3 regions of the Sutcliffiella sp. FSL R7-0096 genome follow, and region 2 is predicted to be linked to each of the others. Evidence: riboswitches for the same ligand, from Rfam matches in the RefSeq annotation. Region 2 holds a riboswitch; each other region holds the start of a gene.

Region 1 (10,081 bases), 120 kb from region 2:
GCTCGGGCACATCATCAGTGTCATCCTACTGGGATTGTTCGGCATTGGGGCGGCTCTCATTTATGCAGCCATCTTAAAAAAGTTCCAGCAGTTCTGGATAGGAATAGTTTATGGGCTGGCGCTATGGGGACTTGTTTTCTTTCTATTGAATCCCATGTTTCCTTCCATAAAGACAGTAATGGAACTTACCCTAAATACAAACGTGACGAATGTATGTTTATACATTTTATTCGGGGTTTTTGTCGGCTACTCCATTTCTTTTGAGCACAATGAGATGCAGAACCAAAATCAGCATGCAAAACAACATACACAATCCTCATCTAATGAGTAGTAGGGGATAGCAGAATGTGATAGAATGTTCAGTAATTGGACATTCTTTTTCTTATGGAATAAGGGTGTTGATTTAAGTTATTTGTTTTGAAAAGGAGATTGAAGCATGCGCTTACTTGTTCTAAACGGCCCCAACCTAAACCGACTGGGACTAAGGGAACCCGCAGTATATGGCAGTCAAACATTGCAGGACCTCGAAGCGCAACTTCAGGAATTTGCAGACAAACATTCGTGTGAACTTACTTGCTTTCAAAGCAATCACGAAGGGGAGCTTATTGATAAGCTTCACGATGCGGAAGACCGTTATGACGGGATTGTAATAAACCCAGGCGCCTTTACCCATTACAGTTATGCGATACGTGATGCCATCGCAAGCATATCTGTACCGGTAATGGAAGTGCACATTTCCAACATACATAAGCGGGAAGAATTCAGACATACATCCGTCACCGCACCTGTAACAGCAGGCCAGATAGTGGGGCTTGGCTTTTATGGTTATGAACTGGCACTACTAGCTTTATTGAATCAGAACAAGGGGGAATAGGCAAGATGACAAAATTAACAAAACTTAGAGAGAGCTTTCAAGCTTCAGGCATTGATGCATTACTGATTACAAGCGGAAAGAACCGCCAATACATCACCGGTTTCACCGGTTCAGCAGGAGTGGCAGTAGTTGCAGAAGATAAAGCTGTATTCATCACTGACTTCCGTTACACCGAACAAGCAGCCAAACAGTGTGAAGGATTTGATATCGTCCAGCATAAAGGTGGACTAGTAGAGGAAATTGCAAATGTAGTGAAAGACCTTGGAATAACAAAGCTTGGCTTTGAACAGGACCATGTTACTTTTTCAACATATTTAAATTACAAAACAACCATCAAATCGGATCTTGTCCCTGTTTCAGGCGTTATTGAAAAGTTACGCTTGATTAAGAGTGAACAAGAGATTAAGATATTAAAGGAAGCTACACAGATTGCTGACGCAGCTTTTGAACATATTCTTACATACATCAAGCCAGGTCTGACTGAATTGGATGTCTCCAATGAGTTGGAATTCTTCATGAGAAAGCAAGGCGCCGTTTCCTCATCCTTTGATATCATTGTGGCTTCCGGTTACCGCTCAGCCCTACCACATGGTGTTGCTTCAGATAAAGTGATTGGAAAAGGCGAATTTGTAACCCTTGATTTTGGAGCTTATTACAAAGGCTACAACTCTGATATTACAAGAACACTTGCTGTCGGAGAACCAAGCGAAGAGCTGAAAACCATCTATGATATCGTATTGGAAGCACAGTTACGAGGCATGAGAGGCATCAAGGCAGGCATGACAGGCCGTGAAGCTGATGCACTGACACGTGATTACATTACAGAAAAAGGGTATGGGGAGTACTTCGGACATTCTACTGGTCATGGACTTGGAATGGAAGTGCATGAAGGTCCTTCTTTATCTGTGAAATCAGAAACCGTTTTAGAACCGGGAATGATTGTAACAGTAGAACCTGGCATTTATGTTGCTGGATTAGGCGGAGTGCGTATCGAAGACGATACAATCGTTACAGAAACAGGTAACGAAACACTTTCCTTCTCTACAAAAGAACTTATTATTTTGTAAACATTGTTAAAGGATATATCAAAGCTGTTGATTGGAACGACAGGCGAAGACTCCTTAGGGGGATAGCGCTAGGTGGAGATCCCGCAGGCGAAGCCGAGGAGGCTTACGTCAGCCCCTAGGAAAGCGAGCCTTACGTGTGGAAATCAACAGCGTTGTTATAACAAAGTCATCTAGTAAAAGTGTATCTTACGTCGTGTAGACTAGAGTAAGGCACTCAAGGATACAATACGTTTAGGGCATTATTTTACATAGCTTTAGGAGGAACTAATAAATGATTTCAGTAAACGATTTTCGTACAGGTTTAACAATCGAAGTAGACAACGGCATTTGGCGTGTAATGGATTTCCAACACGTTAAGCCAGGAAAAGGAGCAGCATTCGTACGTTCTAAATTACGTAACCTACGTAATGGTGCCATCCAAGAAAAAACGTTCCGTGCTGGTGAAAAAGTAGCAAAAGCACAGATAGACAACCGCAAAATGCAATACCTTTATGCAAATGGAGACATGCACGTATTCATGGACAACGAATCCTATGACCAGCTGGAACTTCCATCAGCTCAAATCGAATACGAATTGAAGTTCTTGAAAGAAAACATGGAAGTTGCCATCATGATGTACCAAAGTGAGACGCTTGGTGTCGAGCTTCCAAATACAGTAGAACTAAAAGTAGCTGAAACAGAGCCTGGAATCAAAGGCGACACAGCTTCCGGCGGATCTAAGCCAGCAGTTATGGAAACTGGTGTGACAGTTAACGTACCGTTCTTCGTAAATGAAGGAGACGTATTGATCATCAATACAACTGACGCTTCTTACGTTTCAAGAGCGTAATTTTAGAGAAAGTGAAAATCCCGCTTTGGTGGCGGGATTTTTTCTTTTTTATGTTCGGTGGTGACGTTTAAGGCTGAATTAAGTAAATGTCCAAAGATTTGCTGGACTTGTCCGAAGTTTTTGAAAAGTTGTCCAAAGATTTTGCGATCTTGTCCGAAGATTGGCCACAAATGTCCGAACCAAATTTTGAAATGTCCAGACCTTGGAAATTCTTGTCCGAATATCCTTATCCAATTGTCCGAACACTCTATTTTTCTACCTGGAAAATGTCCAAACCCACCCGATAATTGTCCGAACCTTTTTAGCACCCCAAAAATGCACTGTTTGAACCCGTCTTTCATAAAAATAGAGGTAAATAAGCATGCCGAACAATGTAACTCCACAGCTCCTACTTATCTTAAGTAACCCATCACAAAACTCACCCTAAAAACAACCACCCTACTTACCAAACCAAACCACATTAAACACATTCTCCACAAGCATACGTCCGTCCGTACCATCTGACTTACTCCACCAAATATGCCTTCTTCCATCTGCATCTTCCCGAACCCAAGCCAACGAAGTGCCTTTATTCAACACTACAGGCTCACGATCAGAAGAACCCACTGGTGGTTCAGAAATCTTCACAGCTTCTTTTTCCTTCAACGCCACCAAATACAATGACGACTTAAATTCTTTCGAACTCTCACTGGTTTCTCGTCCCCGTGCCACCACAATTCTTTCATCATCCACCCAGTCGAAGTCTACATCCGCATACCCTTTTGGCGTATGTGTCTTTTTATAATTAGGAATTATGGTGCTAGTCGTTAGAACTTTGTTTTTGACGCCGGCTGTCATGCGACCACCACCCTGAATAGAGGCTAGAAGAGGTTTGGTTGGCGCCCATTTTATCCAATTGGGATCAAGCAAGATCTCCCCAAGTGGTATGAAAAGTTTGTTTTCTTTCACATACACACTGAGCATGTTGCTGTCTGCAGACCACGAAGCAGTCGGCGCGACCACCATTGCTAAGCTTTTCCCATCATGTGACCAGGAAAAGTTTTCTACATCCACCGATAGTATAGAGATGTCATCATACTTCAGGGGAGATCCAATGGTGTGGAGAGGGGTGACTTTTACATCCATTTCATGCTCTTCTTTTTCTATACCCCAATGAACTTCGTAAAGTCTAGGGTGGCTCCATCCGTCAGGAAATAATGCCGCACTTGCTGAAGCAATTAAATTGACTCCATTCCCGTCCCAAGTAAAATTAGATACACCTCCAGTAAGTTGATGAATAATCGGCGTACCGGAAGAGAGCTCCACTACACACAGGATGGATCCAGTCAAGAATGCAAACGTATGGTCAACCGGGTTCCATAGGGGATCATGACCAGCGATTTTGAGCTTAGTGGAACTGTTGGTTTCTGTGTTATATAACCATATCTCTGGTTCTTCTGATTCTTTATCTATCTGTCTTGCTTCATAAACGAGCCATTTCCCATCAAAAGACCAGCTGAAATTCCCTACATTAATGTTTTCATGTATGGCTCTCTCCTCTTTGCCATCAAAGAGCCATAACGAGTGGTATCTTGTAAAAGCTGCTGTTGGTTGGTCATTTGCTGCGGCAAAAGTAGCGTTAGGGGTGAATATAATCATGATGACTAGCAAACAAATCCATAAATATTTCATGGTTCGAAACCTCCTAAAATATTCCTAACAGTTAGTGTTACCATCTACGTTCATTTCATGAATAAAACAAAATCAGAATTTAAGTTGAAATTAGTGAAAAAGATGGTATAGTAAAGTAGTGGAATTATTCCAGGTTATATTTTTTTAAAGATTTGTGCAAACGGTTACGCAATAAAATGCAACCGTTATCATAGTAGAGTGTAGTTAATAAGGGAGTGTATCATGATTGAAAAAGATATGGTGGAAAGAAGCAGTTGCCTATCAGGTATATCCTAGAAGTTTCATGGATTCCAATGGGGACGGTATTGGTGATTTACGAGGAGTTATTTCTAAACTAGATTATTTAAAAGATATGGGTATAGATGTTATTTGGATCTGTCCGATGTATAAGTCTCCGAATGTGGATAATGGCTACGATATCAGTGATTATCAAGATATCATGGAAGACTTCGGGAACATGGCGGATTTCGATGAGTTACTAGAAGAAGTGCATAACCGCGACATGAAGCTTATCATTGATTTGGTAATCAATCATACTTCTGATCAGCATGAATGGTTCATTGAATCAGCATCTTCTAAGGACAATCCAAAACGCGATTGGTACATTTGGAAAGATGGGAAAGACGGCAAGGAGCCAAACAACTGGGAAAGTATTTTCAATGGTCCAGCTTGGAAGCTGGATGAGAAGACTGGCCAGTATTACATGCATATCTTTGCTACAGAACAGCCAGACTTAAACTGGGAAAATAAAGACGTTCGCTTTGCCTTGTACGATATGATCAACTGGTGGTTGGATAAAGGGATTGACGGATTCCGTGTGGATGCTATTTCTCATATCAAAAAAGAGCCTGGATTCCCAGATCTGCCTAATCCAAAAGGATTAGATTATGTTCCATCTTTTGATTACATGATGAATGTAGAAGGTATTCAAAAGCATCTTGAGGAATTGAAAGAGCAAACGTTTGCGCGCTACGACATCATGACTGTCGGGGAAGCAAATGGTGTGAAGCTGAACCAAGCAGATGAGTGGGTTGGCGAAGAGAACGGGAAGTTTAATATGATCTTCCAATTTGAACATCTTGGTCTTTGGGAAAAAGGAACAGAAGGCGGAGTAGACCTTCTTCAACTGAAAAAGACATTGACGAAATGGCAAAAAGGTTTGGAAGGAAATGGATGGAATGCTTTATTCCTTGAAAACCATGACCAAGCTCGTTCTGTTTCTACATGGGGTAACGATACAGAATACCTAGTAGAAAGTGCAAAATCCCTTGGTGCATTGTATTTCTTAATGCAAGGAACTCCTTTCATCTACCAAGGTCAAGAACTTGGGATGACGAATGTGAAGTTTGACAGCATTAACGATTATGATGATGTTGGAATGAAAAATCTTTATGACATTGAGAGTGCTAAAGGAGAGGAGCAAGCTCAAAAAGTGATGGAAATCATCTGGGCTAAAGGCCGTGACAACTCCCGTACTCCAATGCAATGGAACGACGAGTCAAACGGAGGGTTCACAACGGGCACTCCATGGATGGGCGTGAATGAAAACTACAAAACCATCAATGTGGAGAAGCAATGGAATGACCCGGATTCCGTATTAAGCTTTTATCGCGACATGATCAAAATCCGTAAAGAAGAAGAGGTATTTGTCTATGGTGAATATAATCTGATTCTTGAAGATGATACACAAGTTTACGGTTATACAAGAACACTTGATAACAAAGTGGCGGTTGTATTATGTAACTTGAGTGAAGAAGAAGTAAATGTAGAGCTTGATGGCCTTGAGGTGGATTCTGCAGACCTTCGTCTTCAAAACTATGAAGTTGCTGCACATGAAGATGTGTCTGAGCTGACATTGAAGCCTTATGAAACTCGTGTTTATGTGGTAGCGAAATAATATATGCTGGGAAAGCCTCACCAATTTGGGTGGGGCTTTTCTTTTTTGGTAGGAGAAGAGTTTTAGGTAGGAGGAAGGTAACGAATTTTCTAGGCGGCGATGATGATGAAGACCTCTGATTCGATAAAATCTAATGTGAGAGGTCTTCATCAACCCTATGAGAACGTCAGTTTGGTAAGGAAGGAAAGAGGGAGGTCCTCATTGGCCTTATGAAGACGTCAGTTTGGTGATGAGGAGAAGAAAGAGGTCTTCATCAACCTTATGAGGACGTCGGTTTGGTAGAAATGTGAAGAAAGAGGTCTTCATCAACCTTATGAGGACGTCGGTTTGGTAGAAATGTGAAGAGAGAGGTCTTCATCGACCTTATGAGGACGTCAGTTTCGTGAAGGTGGTAAGAAAGAGGTCCTCATCAGCCTTATGAGCACGTCTATGTCATGAAGATTGGAACGAGAAGTGAAAACCAATCGGGCTTGTTCCACATTAAATTACCATTTTGTTTACTATTAAGACAGCCTGGCACATATATTATCGTAATTACCTCTTTGGTAATCCATTTCTCTTAATGAAATAACTAGTCTTTATCTTTTTCCCTATTTGGAAAATAAGGGGGCAGAATATTGAGTACAATTGTATGGCTGTCAATCATATTTGTATTGTTAATATTAATGATCATTAGTATTTATTTTTTCTTTATTGGTAGGCGTAAACAAGAGGCGGTACAAATTTTCACTATAGAGAGTTTTATCCATGCTCACCATATGAATACAGACAATCCTCATAAGCAAGGCATAGTTGATAAGATTAATGATTTTTTTGAGAATACTGAGGAAGCAGATAGTGATAGTGGAGAAGACAGTGAAGACGGAGGGGAAGATGGTGGACATTAATTTACAAAATACCTGCTACTTTTAATATCCATTAAAAAATATAAAAAAAACCATTGACACTTCTCCTTTAAGGCAGTAAAGTAATACTTAATTCTTTTAATAAACTAAATATTTCGATCTCTTATCAAGAGTGGCAGAGGGACTGGCCCTATGACGCCCAGCAACCGTTCCATTTGGAATTGGTGCTAAATCCTGCAAAACAGTGATGTTTTGAAAGATAAGAGAGGGACAAGTCTATTTGATTTCATTTAGCGCTCAAACCTCTCTTTCTTGGAGAGGTTTTTTTATTTTATTAAAGCAATAAAGCAAAAAAAGGAGAGCGGAAATTATGAGCAGAAACTTTATAAAAAAAGGAATAGTGGCATTAACAACAGCGACTTTATTATTGACAGGGTGCAGTGGTGGAGGTGACACTGCTGCAAGCAGTAAGCCAAAGGGGCCGATTGAAAATGTACCAGAACAGTTTGCAAATGGAGAAGGTGCAAAAATTAAGGTAATCCGAAAAATTGGCGGGGATGATCATACGGCTCAATTTTTAGCTGGAGCGAAAGAGGAAGGGGAGTCCCTTGGGTTTACAGTGGATGTATTCACTGCAAATGGTGACAGTGCCAAATTCCATGATGCAATTAATCAGACTGTTAACCAAGATTATGACGGGGTGATTATTTCACACGGTGATGATGCGGCAACAGTGGAAGGTGTCCAGCAGCTTGTCGACAGTGGCAAAGAAGTGGTGACATTCGATTCCAATGGAGATCTTGCAAACATTGAAGGAGTTACATTAACTTCTCAAGATGATGAGGAGCTGGCAAAATTAGCACTTGACCAACTCGTTAACGATTTCAACGGGGAAGCAAATGTGGTGTATCTGTGGGTAGACGGATTCCCGCCAATGGTTCGACGTAACAATGTGTACAAAGAAACGTTAGACAATAATCCAGGTCTGAACGAAGTGGAACGCTTTGGAGTTGCTGCGGCAGATACTTCCGTTCAAACACAGAACGCGGTTGCGGCAATGTTGAACAAGCACCCTAAAGGAAGCATTGATGCAATCTTTGCCACATGGGATGCATTCGCAGTTGGAGCAGCGCGTGCGTTGAAAGAGGCTGGCAGAGAAGAAATCAAGATTTACGGCATTGATGTTTCCAATGCGGACCTACAGGAAATCGGTACGGAAGGAAGTCCGTGGAAATACACTGCCGCTGTGGACCCGAAATTGATTGGTGCGGTAAACCTTAGATTGCTAGCAAAAAAACTTGCCGACGAAGAAACTCCGCAAACTTATGACTTGGAAGCTTCCTTAATCTCTCAAGAAGAGCTACAAAAATCAAGCGAAGCCGTAAACATGGGCAACCTCTCATCTGTTGTGGAGGGTTGGGGAGAGTCGGACGCTTTTCTAGAAGAGTGGATGAACACATTGAAAGAGCATTACAAAAAATAATAGACTACACTCTCTTCATCAGGAGGGAGTGTTTGTATGTTTAAAGAAAGGGGGAGCAGAATGACAAACACAATACTTGAAATGATAGATATATCCATAGAATTTCCTGGGGTGAAAGCACTGGACCAGGTGACATTTACCGCAAAACCTGGGCGTGTGCATGCCTTAATCGGCGCCAATGGTGCTGGGAAATCGACGTTGATGAAAGTGCTGTCTGGAGCGTACGATCATTTTAGCGGGGAAATCAAACTCGGAGGAAAGCAACTTTCAATTTCTAATCCAACTGACTCCCAACAAGCAGGAATGCAAATCGTTTATCAGGAAGTGGATGCGGCGTTAATACCAACTCTCACAGTTGCAGAAAATATCATGTTGCAAGAGACGGTGCAGCACGCTGGTAGCAAGCAGTGGATCCATTGGAAAAATGTACATAAGAAAGCAGCCGCACAATTGGAGAAGTTGAATAGTAATATCTCTACCAAACGGCTGGTAAGCTCGCTGACATTAGCGGAGAAGCAAACTGTCCTCTTAGCAAGAGCCATTTCAACAGATTGTAAGTTTTTGATTTTAGATGAACCAACAGCACCTCTTAGCAACAGGGAGACAGAAAAACTGTTTTCCGTCATCAAGAGATTGAAAGAGGAAGGGGTGGGGATCATCTTCATCTCCCACCGGATTCCTGAAATTGTGAAAATCTGTGATGAAATAACCATTATGAGAAATGGACAAGTGGTAAACCGGGATATGGTGGCAAACCTGACACCGGAAAAGATAGTCGAGTGGATGCTCGGTCAGAAACTGGAGCAGCAGTTTCCGGAATACAATCCAACCATAGGTGAGACTCTGCTAGAAGTAGAAGGATTCAGCGACCAAACTATAGTAAAAGATGTAAGCCTCCATGTAAAAGCAGGGGAAGTTGTTGGGATAGCTGGACTTGTTGGAGCGGGAAAAACGGAGCTGTGCAAGGCATTGTTTGGATCATCTAAAACGACAGGGACCATAAGAATCAAAGGAAATACGATTAAAGTAAAAAGCCCTCACATTGCGGTACAAAACGGACTGGCATTTGTTCCAGAAGAAAGGAGAAAAGAAGGTCTCATCCTCCATGAATCCGTACAAGCTAATTTGATTTCCGCCAATCTTCACGCATTCACGAAGGCTCTGCATTTCCTTGATAAAAAAGCACAGAAAAGCAAATCTAAGGAAATCATCCAAGCATTGGGAATTAAAACACCATCAGCCGAAACAAGTGTCCACACCCTTTCAGGAGGGAATCAGCAAAAGATCGCCATCGGTAAATGGCTGGTCTCTGATGCGGAAATCTATATTTTTGATGAGCCGACAAAAGGGGTCGATGTTGGCGCAAAACGGGACATTTTTGAACTGATCGCCGCCCTAGCGAAAAGCGGTAAGGC
Region 2 (10,081 bases):
TATCTTGGCTTTGTATCCGTTAATCTGCAAATAGTTGAATTTGATCGTGTTGGTCGATATGTTAAAGCTCATTGGTGATTTTAACTTATTGTCGAATTCAAAATTAATATCTAGGCCAAGTCCTTCTAATGTCTCTTTAATTATGTTTTCAATATTCCATATGTATAACATCGCTACAAATCACTACCTTTTTAAGAAACTATCATTTATATAGTAAGTATAGTTTTTCTCTTGAAGGAATACCACCGAAAATAAGTAATTCCAATGCTTTCTTTATTTGCCGTGCCCCCATAACTATATTAAAATAAATATATGAACTTTTGAAAAAATTAAATTTGTAAGCGATTACGTAATTGAGGGAACGAGGGGATGAAGATGAGTAAATTGAAAGAGATGAAGAACAATAGTTTCCCAAAAGTGACAATGGAAGAATGGGTTGAACAGGCGGAGAAGGCGTTGAAGGGGAAACCTGTTTCCAAGCTCCATACCCATACATATGAAGGCATTGTACGGAAACCGGTATATATAGAAGAGGATAGAACTGACCATGCATCCAAACAATTAATAAAAAAGTCTGATTGGACAGTCAGCCAACAACTATATGCTTCTACTTCATTTGAGGAATTAAATGTTCAATTGAAACAGGAAGTAGAAAGAGGTTTGCAATCCATTCATTTTGCAACGTATCCATCAAAGGAGTCCAATGCTTTAATTATAAAAGATCAAACAGACCTCATAACATTATTTAGTGATATCCCATTGAATGACATAGCTATCCAAATACATGCGGGACCCAGCGCAACAACATTCATCAATGCGTTGATCGATAGCGGGAAGGAAACAAAAAAACTACATGGAATCATTGGAGCTGATCCTGTTGGTGAGCTTGCAGCAACAGGCACACTAAATCAGCCATTGGAGAAGTATTTTGACGAAATGAAATCAAATATCGAGTGGAAAGTAAACAATGCCCCATACCTCAAAACAGTGTGGGTACAGTCCTACCCCTATCACAACGGGGGGTGCAATGCAGTGCAAGAACTCGCGGCTGCTATGGCGACAGCCGTTGAATATTTGCAGGGGCTAATGAATAGAGGGCTGTCCATAGAGGAAGCTTCCCAAGAAATAGCTTTCTCCTTTCCGGTAGGAAGTGATTTCTTCATGGAGCTTAGCAAGCTGAGGGCCGCAAGAATGATATGGGCAAATATCGTGGAAGCTTTTGGGGGAGATGAAAAGGCACAGAAGATGATGGTGCATGCGACAACGTCGATGTTCACAAAATCCAACCTTGATCCGTTTGTCAATATGTTACGTACGACAACTGAGGCATTCTCCGCAGCCATAGGGGGAGCAGATAGTATCAATGTGGACAGCTATCAGCAAGGTGATGACGCTTTTTCCAGAAGAATAGCACGTAATACGCATTACATTTTGAAAGAGGAAAGCTTCCTTTCTAAAGTCGTCGATCCAGCCGCTGGCTCTTATTACGTGGAAAACCTCACAAATCAGTTGGCTGAAGAAGCATGGGAGCTGTTCCAGGAGTTGGACAAGCTTGGCGGCATCGTGGAAGCCCTGCGAACGAATTTTCTACAGGACCGAATTGCCGAAGTGAAAGAAAAGCGATTAAAGGATGTTCAAAGCAGGAAAAAAGTGTTGGTCGGTACCAATATGTATGCAAATCTACAAGAAGAACTGAAATGGCAAATAATCACCGAACATGTAAATGGAAATGAACATGCTCAAGTAAAAGTACATGCAATTCAACCTTTAAGATTATCTGAAGCATTTGAAAGCTTACGTTATCAAGCTCAGGTGTATCAGGAAAAAAAGGCGACATCGCCAAAAGTTACCTTGATCAACCTTGGCTCATTAGCAACACACAAGCCTCGGACTGACTTTGCATCAGGTTTTTTCCAGGTAGGGGGCCTTCAACCTGTCGTCAGTCCAAGTTTTGAAGAAGCTAAAGCAATTGTGGAGTGGGTATCCGATCGAAACATAACTGGGTATGTATGCATTTGTGGAAGTGATGAAACTTACGAAGAGTTGTTACATGCAGCGGTTATGGCTGTCAATTCTCCTAACCGCAAAGTGTTGGTTGCTGGCTTGCCTGAAGAAGCACGTCAAAAAGAGCTGCAGGAAATAGGGATTAGTGATTTTATTCATATGCGCTCCAATTGTTATGAGCAATTAGTAAAGATACACCAAGAAATGGGGTTGACCGACAATGAAGCCTGATTTTTCAACGAGAACACTGAACAAACAAGCTGCGATTACCCAAACCGTGCCACTGTCCAATGAAGCGGTGGAAGAATTATTTTATGAAACAAATGAACAGATCAAATTAAAGTCCCATTACACGCAGGAAGATTTGTGTGGTGCCGACCACCTGGGAACTCTTCCAGGAATCGCCCCGTATTTGCGTGGACCTTACCCGACGATGTATGTTAATAGACCTTGGACGATACGTCAGTATGCTGGTTTCTCGACAGCGGAAGAGAGCAATGCTTTTTATAGAAGAAACCTGGAAATGGGGCAAAAGGGGTTGTCGGTTGCCTTTGACCTTGCGACACATCGTGGCTATGATTCCGATCACCCCCGTGTTGAAGGGGATGTTGGGAAAGCTGGTGTGGCCATTGATTCCATTCTCGATATGAAGGTTCTTTTTGATGGTATTCCTTTGGATAAGATGTCCGTATCGATGACGATGAATGGGGCGGTTTTACCGATTATGGCCTTTTACATCGTTACAGCTGAGGAACAAGGGGTTAGTCCAGAGAAGCTTTCCGGGACGATACAAAATGATATTTTAAAAGAGTATATGGTGCGTAATACGTACATCTATCCTCCTGAGATGTCCATGAGAATCATTGGAGATATTTTTGCTTACACGTCCCGATATATGCCGAAGTTCAATAGTATCAGTATTTCAGGATACCATATGCAAGAAGCAGGGGCACCGGCGGATATTGAGCTTGCCTATACGCTTGCAGATGGTATCGAATATGTAAGAACAGGTCTTGAAGCAGGCATTGATATTGATAAATTTGCACCGAGACTTTCTTTTTTCTGGGCAATCGGCATGAACTTCTTCATGGAAGTAGCGAAAATGCGGGCCGCTAGATTTATCTGGGCCAAGATGATGAAGGAATTCTTACCACAGAATCCGAAGTCCATGGCATTAAGGACCCATTCTCAAACATCTGGATGGAGCTTGACTGAACAGGATCCATTTAATAATGTGACACGTACTTGCATTGAGGCACTAGCTGCTGCCAATGGTCATACGCAGTCCTTGCATACCAACGCATTGGATGAAGCGATTGCGTTACCAACGGACTTTTCCGCCCGTATTGCCCGTAATACACAATTGTATTTGCAAGAGGAAACGGAAATTACAAAAGTCATTGATCCTTGGGCCGGTTCGTATTATGTGGAAACATTGACGAAAGAACTGATTGATAAAGCTTGGGCACATATTGAGGAAATTGAAGAGCTTGGTGGCATGGCAAAAGCGATCGAAACAGGCTTGCCGAAGATGAGAATTGAAGAAGCTTCAGCACGTCGCCAAGCAAAAATTGATTCAGGAAAAGAATCTATCATTGGTGTGAACAAGTATCGCCTCGATAAAGAGGATATGGCAATTGATGTCCTTGATATTGATAATGCCGAGGTTCGTAAAAAGCAGATCCTACGTTTGCAAGAGCTCCGTGAAAACAGAGATGAAATGGAAGTGGTATCAGCTCTTGAAGCACTTTCAGATGCGGCTAGAACAGGGAAAGGCAATCTGCTGGAGCTAGCCGTGGATGCTGCCCGCGTGCGTGCAAGTCTGGGAGAAATATCTGATGCCATTGAAAAGGTAGCCAATCGCCATCGTGCTGTCATCCGTTCTATCAGCGGCGTGTACAGCAGTGAATTCTCCAATGAGGAGGAGATGAAGGCCGTGAAGGATAAGATTGAGGAATTCCTAGAGCTCGAAGGAAGAAGACCAAGGATCATGATCGCTAAAATGGGTCAGGATGGTCATGACAGAGGGGCAAAAGTCATTTCCACCGCGTTCGCCGACCTTGGATTTGATGTGGATATCGGGCCTCTTTTTCAAACACCAGCAGAAACAGCGCTGCAAGCAGTGGAAAATGACGTGCACGTTATCGGTATCAGTTCCCTTGCTGCCGGGCATAAAACACTTCTTCCACAACTCGTAGAGGAGTTAAAGAAGTTGAACCGCGAAGACATCATCGTTGTAATTGGGGGGGTAATTCCAGCACAGGATTATGAATTCCTATATAGTAAAGGCGCTTCGGCTATTTTCGGACCTGGAACGGTCATCCCGAGGGCGGCCGAAAAGGTCCTGGAGGAAATCTACGAACGCCTTGGTTATGAGGAAGTGGAAGAGACGCATGAGTAAAGAGCGCAAACCTCGAAAAAAGGTGCTTAAAAAGGAAGAGCGGAGTACAGCGGATATCATTTCAGGTATCCATAAAGGAGTCCGTTCTGACCTTGCTCAAGCCATCACGCTTGTGGAAAGCAATGCAACACGACATTTTCATAAAAGTCAGGAAATCATTCAGGAGATTATGCCATCCACTGGGCACTCTGTTCGAATAGGAATAAGCGGTGTACCAGGTGCAGGAAAGAGCACCTTTATTGAAGCATTCGGGTTGTATTTGTGCGAGCAGGGCCATAAAGTGGCCGTGCTTGCAGTTGATCCGAGCAGTTCCAAGACAGGTGGTAGTATCCTAGGGGACAAAACGAGGATGGAACAACTCGCAAGGCATCCGCAGGCGTTCATCCGTCCCTCCCCTTCAAGTGGCACATTAGGTGGAGTTCATCGAAAGACAAGGGAAAGCATTCTTTTATGTGAAGCAGCAGGGTATGATGTGATTTTAGTGGAGACTGTTGGAGTCGGACAGAGCGAAGCCATTGTGCGAGATATGGTAGATTTCTTTTTACTGCTTGTTCTAACAGGTGCAGGCGATGAGCTGCAAGGAATGAAAAAGGGCATTATGGAGCTTGTTGATTCGATTGTGGTGAACAAAGCGGATGGAGATAATAAAGCAAGAGCCGAGAGGACCGCACATGAATATAGACAAATCCTTCATTTCCTTCAGCCTGCAACAGAAGGATGGGAAACGAAGGCATTTACATGTTCGGCGCTGCATAATCAGGGAATTGATCATACATGGAAACTGATTAACAAATTTGTTGAGGTGACCAAAGCTTCAGAGCAGTTCGAATATAGGAGAAAAGAACAAAAACGGAGCTGGTTCTACACTTCTTTAAAGGACCAGCTAGAAATGCTTTTCTTTGGGGATGAAGATATCACATCAAATTTACCTCTGATAGAAAAGCAGATAAGTACGGACGAGCTCTCTGTCTCAGCAGGTGTGAATAGACTGATGCAAATTTATAAGAGAAATGAAAAGGGAAGATGATTATTCAAATAGGAATGCGAGATTGCAAAATAACTCTCGCATTCCTTTTCTTTTATTCGGTTATCGCTCTTTAACCAACAGACTTTCTCTAGTTTGTTTGGCAGCTTGAACCATCACTTTAAGGGAAGCGACCGTCTCTTCCAAACCGCGAGTCTTTAAACCACAATCCGGATTGATCCAGAACTGCTTTGGGTCAAGCACTTGAAGGGCTCGGTCAATGTTGCTCCTTATCTCATCTAGATGAGGGACCCTTGGACTATGAATGTCATATACCCCAAGTCCTATGCCATTGTCATACGTATTTTCCTCAAAAGAATGGATGAGTGAGCCATGACTTCTGGAGGTTTCTATGGAGATAACATCGGCATCGAGTGCTTTTATCGCATCGATAATATCTTCAAAATCCGAATAACACATATGAGTATGGATTTGTGTTTCATCCTGGACTGAAGATGTTGCAAGTTTGAACGAATAAACCGCTGCATTTAAATAGGCATCCCATTTTTCCTTTTTCAATGGAAGACCTTCACGAAGAGCTGGTTCATCCACTTGAATCATCCTAATACCATTTCCTTCAAGGAACTCTACCTCTTTCCGAAGAGAAAGTGCTATTTGGTTTGCCACATCATCCCGTGGAATATCATTTCGAACAAAAGACCAGTTTAATATGGTAATAGGTCCGGTCAGCATTCCTTTTACTGGCTTGTCAGTCAATGATTGGGCAAATAAAGTTTCTTTTATGGTCATTGGGGCTTGGAATGAGACATCACCAAAAATGATTGGCGGTTTTACGCATCTTGATCCATACGACTGAACCCAACCAAATTTCGTAAACTGAAAACCAGCTAATTTTTCTCCGAAATATTCCACCATATCGGTTCGTTCGAACTCTCCGTGCACTAAAACATCAAGGTCGATTTCCTCTTGGATGTGAATCCACTTTTTTATTTCAGACTCTATGAATTCTCCATATTCAAAGTCAGTTAAATTAGATTTTCTCCATTTTTGCCTTTGTTTTATTACTTCCTGTGTTTGAGGGAAGCTGCCAATCGTCGTAGTCGGTAAAAGCGGTAACTGAAAAGCATCTTCTTGCAATTTTTGGCGAACACCATATGTAGATCTGCGTTCAGCTTTATAATCATTTAAATTACGAATCTTTTTTTGGACCTCGATATTATTACGGCTGGAATAACTTTTTAATGTTTGAATCGCCCTGGCGGATGATGCAATTTCATCCTGGATGGTTTCTTTTCCATCTTGAAAACCTTTTGCAAGCACTGCTACTTCTTTTAATTTTTCATCAGCAAATGAGAGTGCACCTTTTAATGAATCATCAATTGTTTCTTCATTTTGCACCGTGACAGGCACGTGTAATAAGCTTGAAGAAGGTTGCACAATAAGATTGCTTTCCGTTACTACCTTTGAAATCTCTTCCAGAATGGAAAAAGTATCTTCAAGGTCTGTACGCCAAATATTACGACCATCAATGATACCCGCTGCAAGGACTTTATCTTTTGGAAACCCGTCCCTCTTTAGTGCAGCAAGATTTTGACCTTGATCATGTACAAAATCCAGACCTATTCCTTTTACAGGAAGAGAAATTATTTCTTTATAGTGATCTACTCCTTCAAAGTAGGTTTGTAGTATCACATTTAGAGATGGTGCTGCTTCATACAGTTTTTGATAGACATCGTGAAATAATGCAATTTCTTCTGTAGAGATGGTTGTAGATAGAATCGGTTCATCGATTTGCACCCATTCTACATCTTCCTCCTGCAATTCTCTTAAAATCTCTGCATATAAAGGAATAAATCGCTCAACAACTGCTTGAAACTGACTTTTATCATAGCCTTTGGCCAATTTTACAAAGGAGATAGGGCCTAAGATCACGGGCTTTCCTTTAATTCCGAGCTTTTGTTTAGCTTCCTTATAATATTGAAGGGGGCGGTTTTCCACTAAGCAGGGAAGAGCATCCTCCAACTCAGGAACAATATAGTGATAATTTGTGTTAAACCATTTAGTCATTTCAGATGCAACCGCATTTTCTGCACCTCTGGCTATAGCGAAATAGGTCTGCAGGGGCACCGTACCACCTTGGTATTCAAATCGCTTGGGCACAAGGCCAAACATCACTGCTGTGTCAAGTACATGGTCATATAGACTGAAGTCACCGGTGGGGATTAAATCGATGCCTAGATCCTTTTGCTTTTTCAGAAATTGAAGGCGTAATTCCTTCATTTGTCTCACAAACACATCTTTATCTAAATTACCTGCCCAAAATTGTTCAAGAGACTTTTTCCATTCGCGTTTTTCCCCAATTCGTGGATATCCAAGATTTGAACTTAAAGTGTTAGTCATTTTATCTCTCCTTGTTTATTGTGATTTTGTCTACAACTAAAAAATCTCCCTTTTTTAAAAAAAGGGAGATTCATACGCACACTTAACTAGAGTTGAGACATTCTGGTATCCTCAACACGTATTCCTCACTCCCCTCTATAACCTCGTAGAGTACAAGCGCATACAATAGGCAGGTATCCTGACTTAGGTTCATTGCTTCTTATCCCTTCCCATTTCAAAATGAAACAGTGGATTTTTGATAAGTCGCTCCCCATCACAGTGGCGGGACCGTGCCGGAATTACACCGGGCTTCCCTTTTAGCCGAGCGAATCACTTGCTCAGCACCTAATGCATTTGATATGAAGTTTTAGTATAATCATCAAATAATTTAAAAAGCCTCTCTAATAAATAGAGAGGCTGTGTAATAAAATCCTCTCTTATCACTCACAGCAAATAGCTATGCAGGATTTAGCACCTTTTCAATCAAAGTATTGAATGGTTGCTGGGCATCAATGGGCCAGTCCCTCCGCCTCTCTTAATAAGAGTGTTAAATATTTGATTAATTTAGAATTAATAATCATACTAGCATGACAAATCCACACTGTCAAAGATAATTTTAAGAAGTAATGGATTGAAACAAAAAAAGGAAAGTGAGCATATCACTTTCCTTCATCTAGGGAGTATAGGGGTATGGATATCTAGATGTTAGTGATATAATACCCGCCCGTATAGAAAATAAACCTTTTTTGTTTTTTTATTTGAAAAAAATTGGTATGATAAGAGTAGTTTAAAACTTGAGGTGATACAACATGAATATCGATTTTAATATGTTTATGAATGATGTTGTTCGAACTGCCAGAGAAGAGATGGATAACGCTGGATATGAGCAACTTAGAACGGTTGAAGATGTAGAAGAAGCATTTGCGCGTAAAGGGACGACACTTGTAATGGTGAACTCTGTTTGCGGTTGTGCAGGCGGCATCGCTCGTCCAGCTGCAACGCATGCGGTGCATTATGACAAGCGTCCAACACACTTGGTTACTGTGTTCGCTGGGCAAGATAAAGAAGCGACGGAGAAAGCACGTGAATATTTCGAAGGTTACCCACCATCCTCTCCTTCTTTTGCCTTATTAAAAGATGGTGAAATTGTAACGATGGTAGAAAGACACGAAATCGAAGGCCATGCGCCAATGTCAGTTATCACAAAGCTACAAGGGTATTTTGAAGATCATTGTGAAGAGCTTTAAGAGTTAATTAGAAGAGTGCCGGTCCCATTGATGGAACCGGCACTCTTTTTATTTTACTTCCAGGACAAGTGGATGTTCACTTAGTGCTAATTCATCTTGTCCCTTGCTCAATAGTATTATTCTATCCTGTTTTAGTTCAGAAGCAAACCCAATGGATATGGGGGAATTCTTAGCGACTTGGGAATGTTTTTTGGTTTTGACTTTTTCAACAATGGATTCATCATCAGTGCATACAAACCAACAATAATCGCCACGGTATATATTTACTTCATTCCCATCAATAGACACTGTTGGGAGAGGTGGCAAGCTTCCTTCTAATGAAATAGACTCGTTGGGTGTACAGGCAGATAGTAAGAATGAAAAAATAATGATGGTGATCCACTTAGCTTTCCCCATAAATCCACCTACCTCCATATTCTGAAATCAATCTTATCATACCACTTTATGGGAAATCCTTCACTAATATTTACCGCTACATCCTCCATCTCATGCATATTACAATAATAGGTAGGCAGTGTAATAGGAGGAAGTTAAAGAACATGCAACTTAGACGGAAGCGTATATTATATATTTTGGTTCTCCTTGTTATAGTAAGTACAATAGCTATATATTGGACAACTTCTACTAAAACAGTAACTACTAATTTACCTACAGAAAAGGAATCAGAAGCAGTGGAGAAAGTGGTAGACAACCCACCCGAGATTACTAGCTTCAGCCATTCTCCTGAAGAGAAGGAAGATTCGGTTGTCAGTGGTGATGTGGAGCTTCTTGTAGAAGCAAAGGATGACAACGAAATAAGTAAGGTTGAATTTTATTCTAGTAATGGAGATTACTTAATCGGCGAAAAGACAGAAGCGCCTTACACTATCAATTGGGCAACCGATCCCTGGGTAGAAAACGGGGAGCAGATACTTAAAGTCGTTGTATATGATAGCGCTGGACAAAAGGCGGAAGCAACGAAAAAAGTCACTGTGGAAAATCAAGAAGAAATGGACGCAGAATATAAAATGGTCGGCTATTATGCCGGATGGGCCAGTTATTCCGGATTCCACGTCACCGACATTG
Region 3 (10,081 bases), 2.4 Mb from region 2:
TTCCTCCAACCGTAGCTTGGTAATCTTCTTTCCGTTCGTTTCCATGACGCGCTGGCCGAGCAATAGTGCGCCAAGTGCAACAAACAATCCTCCCCAGAGAATTCCTTGTCCGGTGCTCATGATGCCTGCCCCGACAAGAGGTCCCACCGCATTAGCTACATTGTTCATCCCTGCCGAGAATGCCTCGAACACCCCCATCACCACGACAAGCACCGACAATATCGGAACGGCCCGGGATGATTTAACCCACCGATCTATCACTCTATGTTTCAGCACCCAGGTGGCCCCGATTGCAAGCAAGAATGCAAGGACAGGGGTCAAAAGCCAGAACGAAACAATCCAGGCGAGCTTTCCGACAAAGACAGATTGATAGACGATTCCGGCACCGACGACTGCACCGACCGTCACTTCACTCGTGGAAAGCGGGATGCCAAACACATTCGCTAAAAATAAAGATAGAGCCGCAGATGCAATCACAATCAGTGCAATGGCAACGGTAAAGGTGCTTTGCGGCACAATCCCACTTCCCATCGTCTTGACGACCTCGCCCCCGCCAAGCCATGCCCCAAAGAATACCGCAATCCCGCACAGAACCAAGGCAAGATTTCTTTTGACAACTCCTGATCCATAGGCGATACCCATGGATGCCGCCGCACCGCTCGCCCCTATATTCATGGCGAAAAATAGACCAACGATGACGGCCATCGTAACTAACATGCTTTTTCCTCCTTCACTTCCCAGACAACCTTAGTTTGTATGCAGTCCGCACTCCGTCTTGCCACTCCCCGCCCAACGGCCAGCGCGGGAATCTCCGGCTGCGCCGACTGCCTGTGTACAGGGAAAGCAGCCGATGCTTGGATATCCTTGGTCATGGAGCTCGTTATAAGGAAGCCTCCTGATACGGATGTGATCCCAAACATCCTCCCATGTCCAATGGATGAGCGGACAGATTTTAATATTTTTGAACTTATCATCACGATTCAGGAAGTTTGTGTTGGCCCGGGTTGGTGACTGCTCCCTTCTGAGACCGGATATCCATGCCTTCCTTGGCGTGAGCGCTTCTTTTAGCGGTTCCACCTTGCGAATGTGGCAGCAGAGGCTAGGATCTCTTTTCCAAAGGGCCGTGCCATGCGCTGATGCTTGTTCTTCCAAGGTTAGCGCTGGCTTCCTTTTTTCGATTTGCAATTCCGGGAATCTACTTTCTATCTGTTCAATGACCTTATAGGTTTCCGGAAAATGCAGATCTGTATCTAAAAACACAATATGGGCATCCGGTTTTACTCTTTGAATCAGGTCGATCAGGACCACCGCCTCGGCCCCAAAGCTTGAGGCATAGATGATATCATCTGATGAATAGGCCTGATAAGCCCATTCCAAGACGGCATTTGCGCCTTTTGAAGGATCATGTACCTCAAAGTCTGTTGATATCTCCTTCCAACTTTCATACGTTATTTTCTGGTTCATCTTCTTGTTGCTCCTTTCTTTCCCAACGAAAAAAGGCAGCCCCTTTACATATGTGCTTGTGCATGCGAGCTAAGCATCATGTAAAAAGACCGCCTCCAGTTTGTCTGGTCAGCGCTTATTTGATTTTTAAAATGTCATTAAACACGTTGGTGATTTACGCAACGGGTTACGCTTTCCTGGGGGCGCTTGTGGAGCCTCCTCGGCAAGCCTGCGGGGTCTCCACTAAGCGCTACCTCCCGAAGGAGTCTTCGCCCTTTGCTCCAATCACCAACTGTATTCTGGCAATATTTATTTTTTCTGAAGGCGAACCTTCTCATTTTTTTCTATCTGAATGACTTTTCCATCCTGTACGACAAGGGTGATAGATCCAAATTTGATTGATTGCAGCATCCTTTCCAAGTGAGTTACAACATCATCCCATTCCGATTGTGCCAGTTGGCTCGCCTCCATTTCACCAAATAAAAAACGCCTCTTCCATTATGGAAAGGCGCATTGTATGTATCCTGCACCTTATCTTCCAAAATGGGTATCCATTTTGCTGGAATTGGCACCTTGCTGTTCGCAGGTTGCCGGGCTTCAACGGGCCAGTCCCTCAGCCGCTCTAGATAAGCGTTTCATTTGTGTTGTTTTTAATAAAATTAATCCTACCATACTTATATGAATTGTCAACAATGATATTGACAGTTTTTTTGGATTTTTTCGATTTTAGGAAGTTGGTCCTATCCAACTCCGTTTATTTACCGATTTTTTTAAGCTTCGTTCCATCTTTCACCAGCACGGCTTGATACATCTTTCCAGCTTTTGTTTCAAACATAACTCCTTGGATGGTTTCCTCTATTTTTTCATAGGTAATAATATCTCGTTTTGTCAGGCCGTTAGAATCAAAGGTCACTTTTCCTTCCAGCTTTAACTGGCCGTTACCAATCTCATCCGCCAACTCAATTTCATGGTCAAGCATACGCTCCTCAATCCAACCTGCAAGTAAAGGCTCCAACGTTTTTTCATTTATTTTTAGATTTTCACTATATGTAAGAATCATGGAGTAGCGGACATATTGAACCGTCCCATACTCATTTTCCCCCATCCCAAGCGAGAGGGACGAGATATCCATTACTGGGTCCGCTTCCTTTTGTGTTTCTAAACTGCAAGCCGTCAACAGGTATAACAAACAGAATAAAGCCCCTATTTTCTTCAAGCTACTTCCCCCTTTACACCCCGTACTTCTTCTTAAACCTTAACATATTTTTCCTTGTCTACGTTATAGGAAAATAAAAATGGTGCTAGAATCCCATGTTTGGGGGTCTGGCACCATTTTAGAATGTATTTCTATTGGCATTTAGCCATTTCGATTTCTTTACGCTTTTCAGCTACTATTACATCTAAATGACGGTATAGGTTAACGAACTCGCCCGGAAGCAGTCCACCGTATTCTCCATCCAGGTTAAGTTGCATTTTTTCGTGCGTGTTTACTTTTACCCGATTGGCTTTGGTGTAGATGACAAGCGGATCCTTCACATGCTCGCCGCGAAGCGCCAATGAGGCAATCCGGATAAAGTCGGCGATGTTTGCCTTTTTAAGGATGATCATGTCAAACATGCCGTCATTCATGCAGGAATCAGGTGCGAGTTTCTCGAATCCTCCAACCGAATTGGAAAGTGAAACGAGGAAAAGCATGATTTCGCCTTCGAAAATCTTCCCGTCGTATTCAATCGTTACGTTTGTTGGACGAATGGAAGGAAGCATCTCGATCCCCTTGAGGTAGTAGGCAAGCTGTCCCAGCATCGTTTTCATTTTAATCGGTACTTCATAGGATAGCTCGGTCATTTTCCCGCCACCGGCAATGTTCATGAAGTACTGGTCATTCGCTTTTCCAATATCAACAGGCATCGGAACCCCTGTTGCAATGACATCGACACAACCTAAAATATCATCGCGTGGAAGGTCCAATGCTCTAGCAAAGTCATTGGTTGTTCCGACTGGTATCACACCAAGCAGCGGTCGGTATTCTTGTTCGGCAAGCCCGTTGACCACCTCGTTAATCGTACCGTCTCCACCAGCTGCCACAACCAGGTCATAACGGCGCTCCACAGCAAGCCTCGCTGCTACGGTTGCATCTCCATGTCCGGTTGTTGCGTGGCATGATGTCTCATAACCAGCCTTTTCTAATCTAACCAACACTTCTGGCAAGTGCTTCTTAAATAACTCACGTCCAGAGGTTGGGTTATAAATCACCCTAGCTCGTTTCATTTCCCATCATCCTAAAATTATATTTAACTAAGCCCTCTTTTATATCTATGTCTTGTCCTGCTCTTTATGTTGTCTGATAAGATAGTTATATTTACCAATACCACTAAGTAGTGAACCTGTAATCCACTACTGATAACATATTAGCCTATTCGGTGTGCTATATGCAATTAAAATGAAAATTTCGAGAAATGCGGTTAGCATCCTCCCGAAAACAAAACCCCCACCCGCATCACTACTTCTCGGAAGTAGCAGCTGCAGATGGGGGCTAAAGCTCATAATTATTCTTCTGTCTTCTTCTCTTCGCTCTTTTTGCTTGTAGCGATTTCGCTGGTCAAGCTGTCGATGCTGTGACGCACATTCGCTTTACCTGAGAAGTTTTCGATAAGTTCTTTTACATCAATCCCGGAAGATGCCTTCAGGGATTCCTGTAGAGTGGACATCAGGTTTGTTGCATAGCCAGAAACCTTGTTAGCGCCGCCGTTTTCACCGCTGCTGCCAGTGTCGACAACCGTGATCTTGTCGATGTTGCCAAGTGGAGCTGCGACTTGCTTCGCATATTCAGGAAGCATTTTGATGATCATGTCTAGGATAGCCGCTTGACCGAACTGCTCGAATGCTTCTGCGATTTTCTCTTTCGCTTCCGCTTCTGCAAGACCTTTCAGGCGGATGACTTCTGCTTCGGATTCCCCTTGCGCTCTTTGTGCATCGGCAATCGCAAGACCGTCGATACGTACTTTTTCCGCTTCCGCTTTTGCCATTGCTTCAATGCGATATTTATGTGCATCCGCTTCTGCCATTTGCTTCATCTTATCAGCAGATGCAGCTTGCTCAACAGAGTAACGGTCTGCATCGGCTTTTTTCTTGACTTCGGAGTCGTATTGACGCTCACGACGCAGGATCTCTTTTTCCTCAAGCTCGATTTGCTTTTGACGCTCGATGATTTGGATCTGCATCTGTTGCTCGGTTACTTCCTGCTTCGCACGCGCTTCCTCTAAGTGATACGCTTGGTCAGCACGGGCTTTCGCGATGTCTTGCTCGCGGCGGTACTCGGCAACCTTCATTTGATTTTCTTTTTCCGCTTCTGCGATTTCAGTCGCACGCTCAAGCTCTGCGCGTTGTGCATCTTTTGCCGCTTCCGCACGCTTGATACGAGTTTCTTTGTCCGCTTCCGCTGTTGCAATGTCTGCGTCACGCTTTACTTGCGCAATACGTGGTTTCCCAAGGGACTCTAGGTATCCGTTGCTGTCACGAATGTCACGGATTGTGAAAGATACGATGATCAATCCCATTTTCGCTAAATCCTGGGATGCGACACGTTGTACTTCTTGCGAGAATTTTTCACGATTCTTATAGATTTCTTCTACTGTCATGGAACCTAGGATGGAACGAAGGTGACCTTCTAGTACTTCACGCGCTTCGTTTTCCAGATCCTCTTTTCTTTTTCCTAAAAATTGCTCTGCAGCTGTTGCGATGTCGCCGATGGAATTGCCGATCTTGATGATCGCCGTTCCGTCCGCCATGACCGGCACACCTTGCTCCGTGTAAACTTCCGGTGTTTTCACATCCAGTTTGATAGATAGCAAGCTTAATGGTTCAGATTGTTGGAATACCGGTACGATGAACGCACCTCCACCTCGTACAATCTTGATTCTGTTTCCTGCTTCGTCTGTGTGGACATTTTTGCCACCTAGGTAGCTACCAGTGATAATTAGCGCTTCGTCTGGACCGACTGTTTTGTAGCGTGCTACGAAAACGACAATCAGGACAAAAATCAGTGCGACGACGGCACCAATGATAATTACGATTTCAGGCATTTTCTCTTCCCCCTATTTATTATAGTTTTCTAAAACCTTTTCGTATGGAGTGACAGAGACCACCCCGGTTTGGACATCGATGATCAGGACTTCCGTATCATAAGGTATTTCCTCGTTCTCAAAGCTCTGTGCAGACCGTGAAACGGTGCTTCCCCCGATGCTCAGTACGACTTCCCCGAACCCATCTTTCGGAACGGAGATGATGACTCTTGCAAGCTTTCCTTTTAAGTCATCGTCTGTATAGCCGAGTGAGGAATCGGCGGACTTGATTGGTACAAAAACAAAGATGTGAAGCAAAATGACTAGTAGAAGTGCAAGGACGGTGGCAATGGCCAACACCAGCAAGCCTGATAGCGGCGAATACTTTTCAACCAGATAGCCTGTTGCTCCGAACACGGTAAAGAATGAAAAGATAAGAGCTGGATCAATAGGTAACACGTCAAATATCACGTCCACCACATCAGATAATAAAACATAGATCAGCGTCAAGCCGCCAAAGATGATGAGGCACCAAAAGTAGAGCGTCATCATGTCCAATCCAAACATCGTCATAAGCCATCGTTTCCTTTCCTGTTGTATTGAAGGCAATCACCTTTGGAATCCTGATCCCCCTTCCAAAACTTCCTTCCGCTATTATATACGGGTCATTCCTCCTAAAGGTTTCAAAAAGATTTCTATTTTTCTACCTTTTTCTAGGACGATGATAGGTGTAAAATAATAGTAGGAATTTACAAAAATCTACCTATTTCATCATAAACTAAACTAAAGGGGAAAACTATCACTTATGATAAAAAAAGGAATTATTTGTGGCGTGACCTTGAGCCTTTTGGCAGGTTGTACAAGTTTTGATAGTTTAGGAGAGGAAAAGGAAGCGTTGGTTGGCACTGCACATGCCTTTAAAACGGCGGTTCCACAAATGACGGATTATGATATGGCGTGGGATGTTTTTTTTGAAAAAGGAGGGGCAGAATCGCTAGAAGAGGAAGACGGGGCTGAGGAGGTACCCTCCGCAGAGGAGGATCCTGAAGAGGCGGTGAACGAGGAGGATCCTTCCCATCCTGCTGACGCAGAAGACCCGTCGGAGCCTGAAGCGATCCCTGTCGTTGCCAATCCTGGCGCGATGAATGTCATGGTCAATAAATTCTGGTCGCTACCGGAGGGGTACCGCCCTGGGGACTTGATCAAGCCGAATGTGCCGTTTTCCTTCGGGGATGAAAACAGCGACCGTTCCAAGCTGCGTGCCGAAGCCGCCGAGTCGCTTGAGGTCATGTTCCAGGTCGCCAAGGGGGAGGGCATTGAGCTTTACGCACGCTCCGGCTTCCGTTCTTATGAAACACAAGCTGCTATTTTTAAGAATGAGGTCGCCGCATTCGGCTATGAGCGGGCGGTCCTTTATGTGGCCCTGCCCGGAACGAGCGAGCACCAGACGGGGCTTGCCATGGACATCACCGCTAAAAGCGTGGGCCTTGAGCTTGTGGAGAAGTTTGAGGGTACTGCAGAAGGCAAGTGGCTTGCTGAGAACGCCCATCATTATGGCTTTATTCTGCGCTATCCGAAAGGGAAGACTACTATCACGGGGTATGCATTTGAGCCTTGGCATTTCCGGTATGTTGGAGTGGAGATCGCTGGGGAGATTTATGAGAAAGGGATCACATTGGAGGAGTATTTTGGGGACGTAAGGGAGTTTTAGGTTTGAGGGCGCTGTATTGGCGCTTTTTTTGTTTGGATGCCATTCGACACACTTCGACAACCACCAACCTAAAAAACAAAACCCCAACATCCGTAGTTGGGGTTCTGCCTATAGTGGTTAGCGCTTCTTAATTTCCTCAATCAAAATCTTGTTCACCATTTGCGGGTTTGCCTGGCCTTTGGAGGCTTTCATGATCTGTCCTACAAGGAAGCCGATGGCGCGTTCTGTTCCTTCTTTGTAGTCCTGGACGGATTTTGGATTTGCATCCAACGTTTCGCCGACCATTTTACGAAGGGTGCCTTCGTCCGAGATTTGGACAAGGCCTTTTTCTTTGACGATTTTCTCTGCGTCGCCGCCGTTTTCGATCAGTTCCTTGAAGACTTTCTTGGCTATTTTGGATGAAATGGTGCCGTCTTTAAGAAGCTTGATCATGCCGGCAAGTCCCTCTGGAGTCAACGCGGTATCATCGAGTTCTTTGTTTTCAGCGTTCAGATAAGCGGAAACCTCGCCCATCAGCCAGTTAGAAGCAAGCTTCGCGTCAGCTCCCGCTTCCACTGTCCCCTCAAAGAAGTCGGACATTTCTTTTGTAATGGTAAGGACTTGGGCGTCATATGCCGGCAAGCCTAGCTCATCCACGTAGCGCTTTTTTCGCTCGTCCGGAAGTGTCGGGATGTCTGCACGCACACGCTCTTTCCAGTCATCATCAATGTGGATTGCCACAAGATCTGGTTCCGGGAAGTAACGGTAATCGTCGGACCCCTCTTTAACACGCATCAGGACGGTCTCTTTTGTTGATTCGTCATAACGGCGCGTTTCCTGCTCAATGACTCCTCCAGATGAAAGAACCTGTTCTTGGCGAATCACTTCATATTCCAATCCTTTTTGGACAAAGTTGAAGCTGTTCAGGTTTTTCAGTTCTGTTTTCGTCCCGAATTTCTCCTGGCCGACTGGGCGCAGGGAAATGTTCGCATCACAGCGTAGGGATCCTTCTTCCATTTTACAATCGGAAACCCCTGTATATTGAATGATGGACTTCAACTTTTCCAGGTAGGCATATGCCTCTTCCGGTGTGCGGATATCCGGCTCGGATACGATTTCCACAAGCGGTGTTCCCTGACGGTTATAGTCGACAAGGGAGTAGCCGTCGCCTGTATGCATCAATTTTCCAGCATCCTCTTCCAAGTGAAGGCGCGTGATACCGATGCGTTTCTTTTCGCCGTTCACTTCGATGTCGATCCAGCCGTTTTCCCCGATCGGTTTGTCATGCTGGGAGATCTGGTATGCCTTCGGGTTGTCCGGATAGAAGTAGTTTTTCCGGTCAAATTTGGTGTCGGTCGCAACTTCGCAGTTTAGGGCCATCGCGGCCTTCATCGCATATTCAACCGCCTGTTTGTTCAGTACAGGTAGTGTTCCGGGATAACCAAGTTCCACGACGCTCGTGTTGGAGTTCGGTTCTGCACCGAATTCGTTCGGACTAGCCGAGAAGATTTTTGATTTTGTTTTTAACTCTACGTGTACTTCGAGTCCAATAATCGTTTCATAGTTCATGTCTGTTCTCACCCCTTACAGTTGTGGTTTTTGTTTATGATGGTCGGTTGCCTGCTCGAACGCATGCGCAACGCGGTATATGGTGCTTTCGTCAAAATGCTTCCCGATGATTTGCAAGCCGACAGGTAATCCGTCCACAAAGCCTGCCGGTACGGAGATTCCCGGTACTCCTGCAAGGTTGACTGGGATGGTCAGGATGTCGTTTGCATACATCGTTAACGGATCCTTCGTGTTTTCGCCGACTTTAAATGCCGGTGTCGGCGTAGTTGGCCCGATGATCACGTCATATTTTTCAAACACATCTTCAAAATCCTGCTTGATGAGCGTGCGCACTTTTTGTGCTTTCACATAATAAGCATCATAGTGGCCTGCGCTCAGTGCGTATGTTCCAAGCATGATACGGCGCTTCACCTCAGGACCGAAGCCTTCGCTGCGTGTCTGCTTGTACATGTCGAGGAGGTTCTTCGCATTGTCTGTACGGTATCCGTAACGAACGCCGTCAAAACGGGCAAGGTTAGCGGATGCTTCAGATGAAGACAATAGATAGTAAGTCGCCAGCGCATATTGGGAGTGTGGCAGGGAAACTTCTTCCCATGTTGCTCCAAGCCCTTCCAATACTTTCAATGCGTCCATGACGGATTGGCGAACTTCTTCGCTTACACCTTCCACTAGGTATTCTTTCGGCACCCCGATCTTCAGTCCTTTAATATCGCCAGTCAGGCTGGATAGGAAGTCTGGTACATCGGCGTTTGCAGATGTGGAATCCATTGGATCGATGCCAGAGATCGCTTGTAAAAGATAAGCATTGTCTTCTACGGTGCGCGTGATCGGCCCGATCTGATCAAGGGATGATGCAAAGGCGATCAGACCATAACGGGAGACACGGCCATATGTAGGTTTCAATCCGACGACACCGCAAAATGCTGCAGGTTGGCGGATGGATCCGCCTGTATCAGACCCCAGGGAGAAAAATACCTCTCCTGCTGCGACTGCTGCTGCAGAACCACCGCTGGATCCACCTGGTACACGGTCTAGGTTCCATGGATTTCTCGTTGCTGCGAATGCGGAGTTTTCGTTGGAGGAGCCCATCGCGAACTCGTCCATGTTTATTTTTCCAATTGTTACCGATTCTGCTTGGTTAAGTTTTTCTACTACTGTTGCATTGTAGATCGGGTTGAAGTCACCTAGGATTTTACTTGCAGCTGTTGTGCGGATGCCTTTTGTGACGATGTTATCCTTTACTCCGATTGGAAGGCCGAATAATAGGCCGTGGTCTTTCTCCAGTCCTAACGCTTCGTCAAGGACTTTTGCATATTTA

What was found. Region 2 has a riboswitch for S-adenosylmethionine ahead of metE (5-methyltetrahydropteroyltriglutamate--homocysteine S-methyltransferase). Riboswitches for the same ligand answer to the same signal wherever they lie in the genome.
Region 1: another riboswitch for S-adenosylmethionine. It lies ahead of MKY77_RS15980 (sugar ABC transporter substrate-binding protein); the one in region 2 lies ahead of metE (5-methyltetrahydropteroyltriglutamate--homocysteine S-methyltransferase).
Region 3: another riboswitch for S-adenosylmethionine. It lies ahead of MKY77_RS02945 (YezD family protein); the one in region 2 lies ahead of metE (5-methyltetrahydropteroyltriglutamate--homocysteine S-methyltransferase).

What each region holds. Positions count from the first base shown of each region.
Region 1 covers NZ_CP152003.1:3,109,281-3,119,361, reverse strand. The annotation lists gene MKY77_RS16015 (YqhR family membrane protein) at 1-331, shown strand, start outside; gene aroQ (type II 3-dehydroquinate dehydratase) at 437-874, shown strand; gene MKY77_RS16005 (Xaa-Pro peptidase family protein) at 880-1,941, shown strand; gene efp (elongation factor P) at 2,213-2,770, shown strand; gene MKY77_RS15995 (hypothetical protein) at 3,209-4,441, opposite strand; gene MKY77_RS15990 (alpha-glucosidase) at 4,668-6,338, shown strand; gene MKY77_RS15985 (hypothetical protein) at 6,956-7,225, shown strand; SAM riboswitch class I at 7,344-7,449, shown strand; gene MKY77_RS15980 (sugar ABC transporter substrate-binding protein) at 7,554-8,666, shown strand; gene MKY77_RS15975 (sugar ABC transporter ATP-binding protein) at 8,727-10,081, shown strand, end outside.
Region 2 covers NZ_CP152003.1:2,986,716-2,996,796, reverse strand. The annotation lists gene MKY77_RS15385 (hypothetical protein) at 1-171, opposite strand, end outside; gene MKY77_RS15380 (methylmalonyl-CoA mutase subunit beta) at 376-2,235, shown strand; gene scpA (methylmalonyl-CoA mutase) at 2,225-4,405, shown strand; gene meaB (methylmalonyl Co-A mutase-associated GTPase MeaB) at 4,398-5,432, shown strand; gene metE (5-methyltetrahydropteroyltriglutamate--homocysteine S-methyltransferase) at 5,493-7,790, opposite strand; cobalamin riboswitch at 7,941-8,133, opposite strand; SAM riboswitch class I at 8,204-8,314, opposite strand; gene MKY77_RS15360 (BrxA/BrxB family bacilliredoxin) at 8,579-9,016, shown strand; gene MKY77_RS15355 (hypothetical protein) at 9,065-9,412, opposite strand; gene MKY77_RS15350 (glycosyl hydrolase family 18 protein) at 9,556-10,081, shown strand, end outside.
Region 3 covers NZ_CP152003.1:539,035-549,115, reverse strand. The annotation lists gene MKY77_RS02955 (inorganic phosphate transporter) at 1-717, opposite strand, end outside; gene MKY77_RS02950 (phosphoadenylyl-sulfate reductase) at 748-1,464, opposite strand; gene MKY77_RS02945 (YezD family protein) at 1,753-1,914, opposite strand; SAM riboswitch class I at 1,972-2,076, opposite strand; gene MKY77_RS02940 (hypothetical protein) at 2,198-2,659, opposite strand; gene MKY77_RS02935 (diacylglycerol kinase) at 2,791-3,711, opposite strand; gene MKY77_RS02930 (flotillin family protein) at 3,990-5,525, opposite strand; gene MKY77_RS02925 (hypothetical protein) at 5,538-6,071, opposite strand; gene MKY77_RS02920 (D-alanyl-D-alanine carboxypeptidase family protein) at 6,310-7,215, shown strand; gene gatB (Asp-tRNA(Asn)/Glu-tRNA(Gln) amidotransferase subunit GatB) at 7,333-8,763, opposite strand; gene gatA (Asp-tRNA(Asn)/Glu-tRNA(Gln) amidotransferase subunit GatA) at 8,779-10,081, opposite strand, start outside.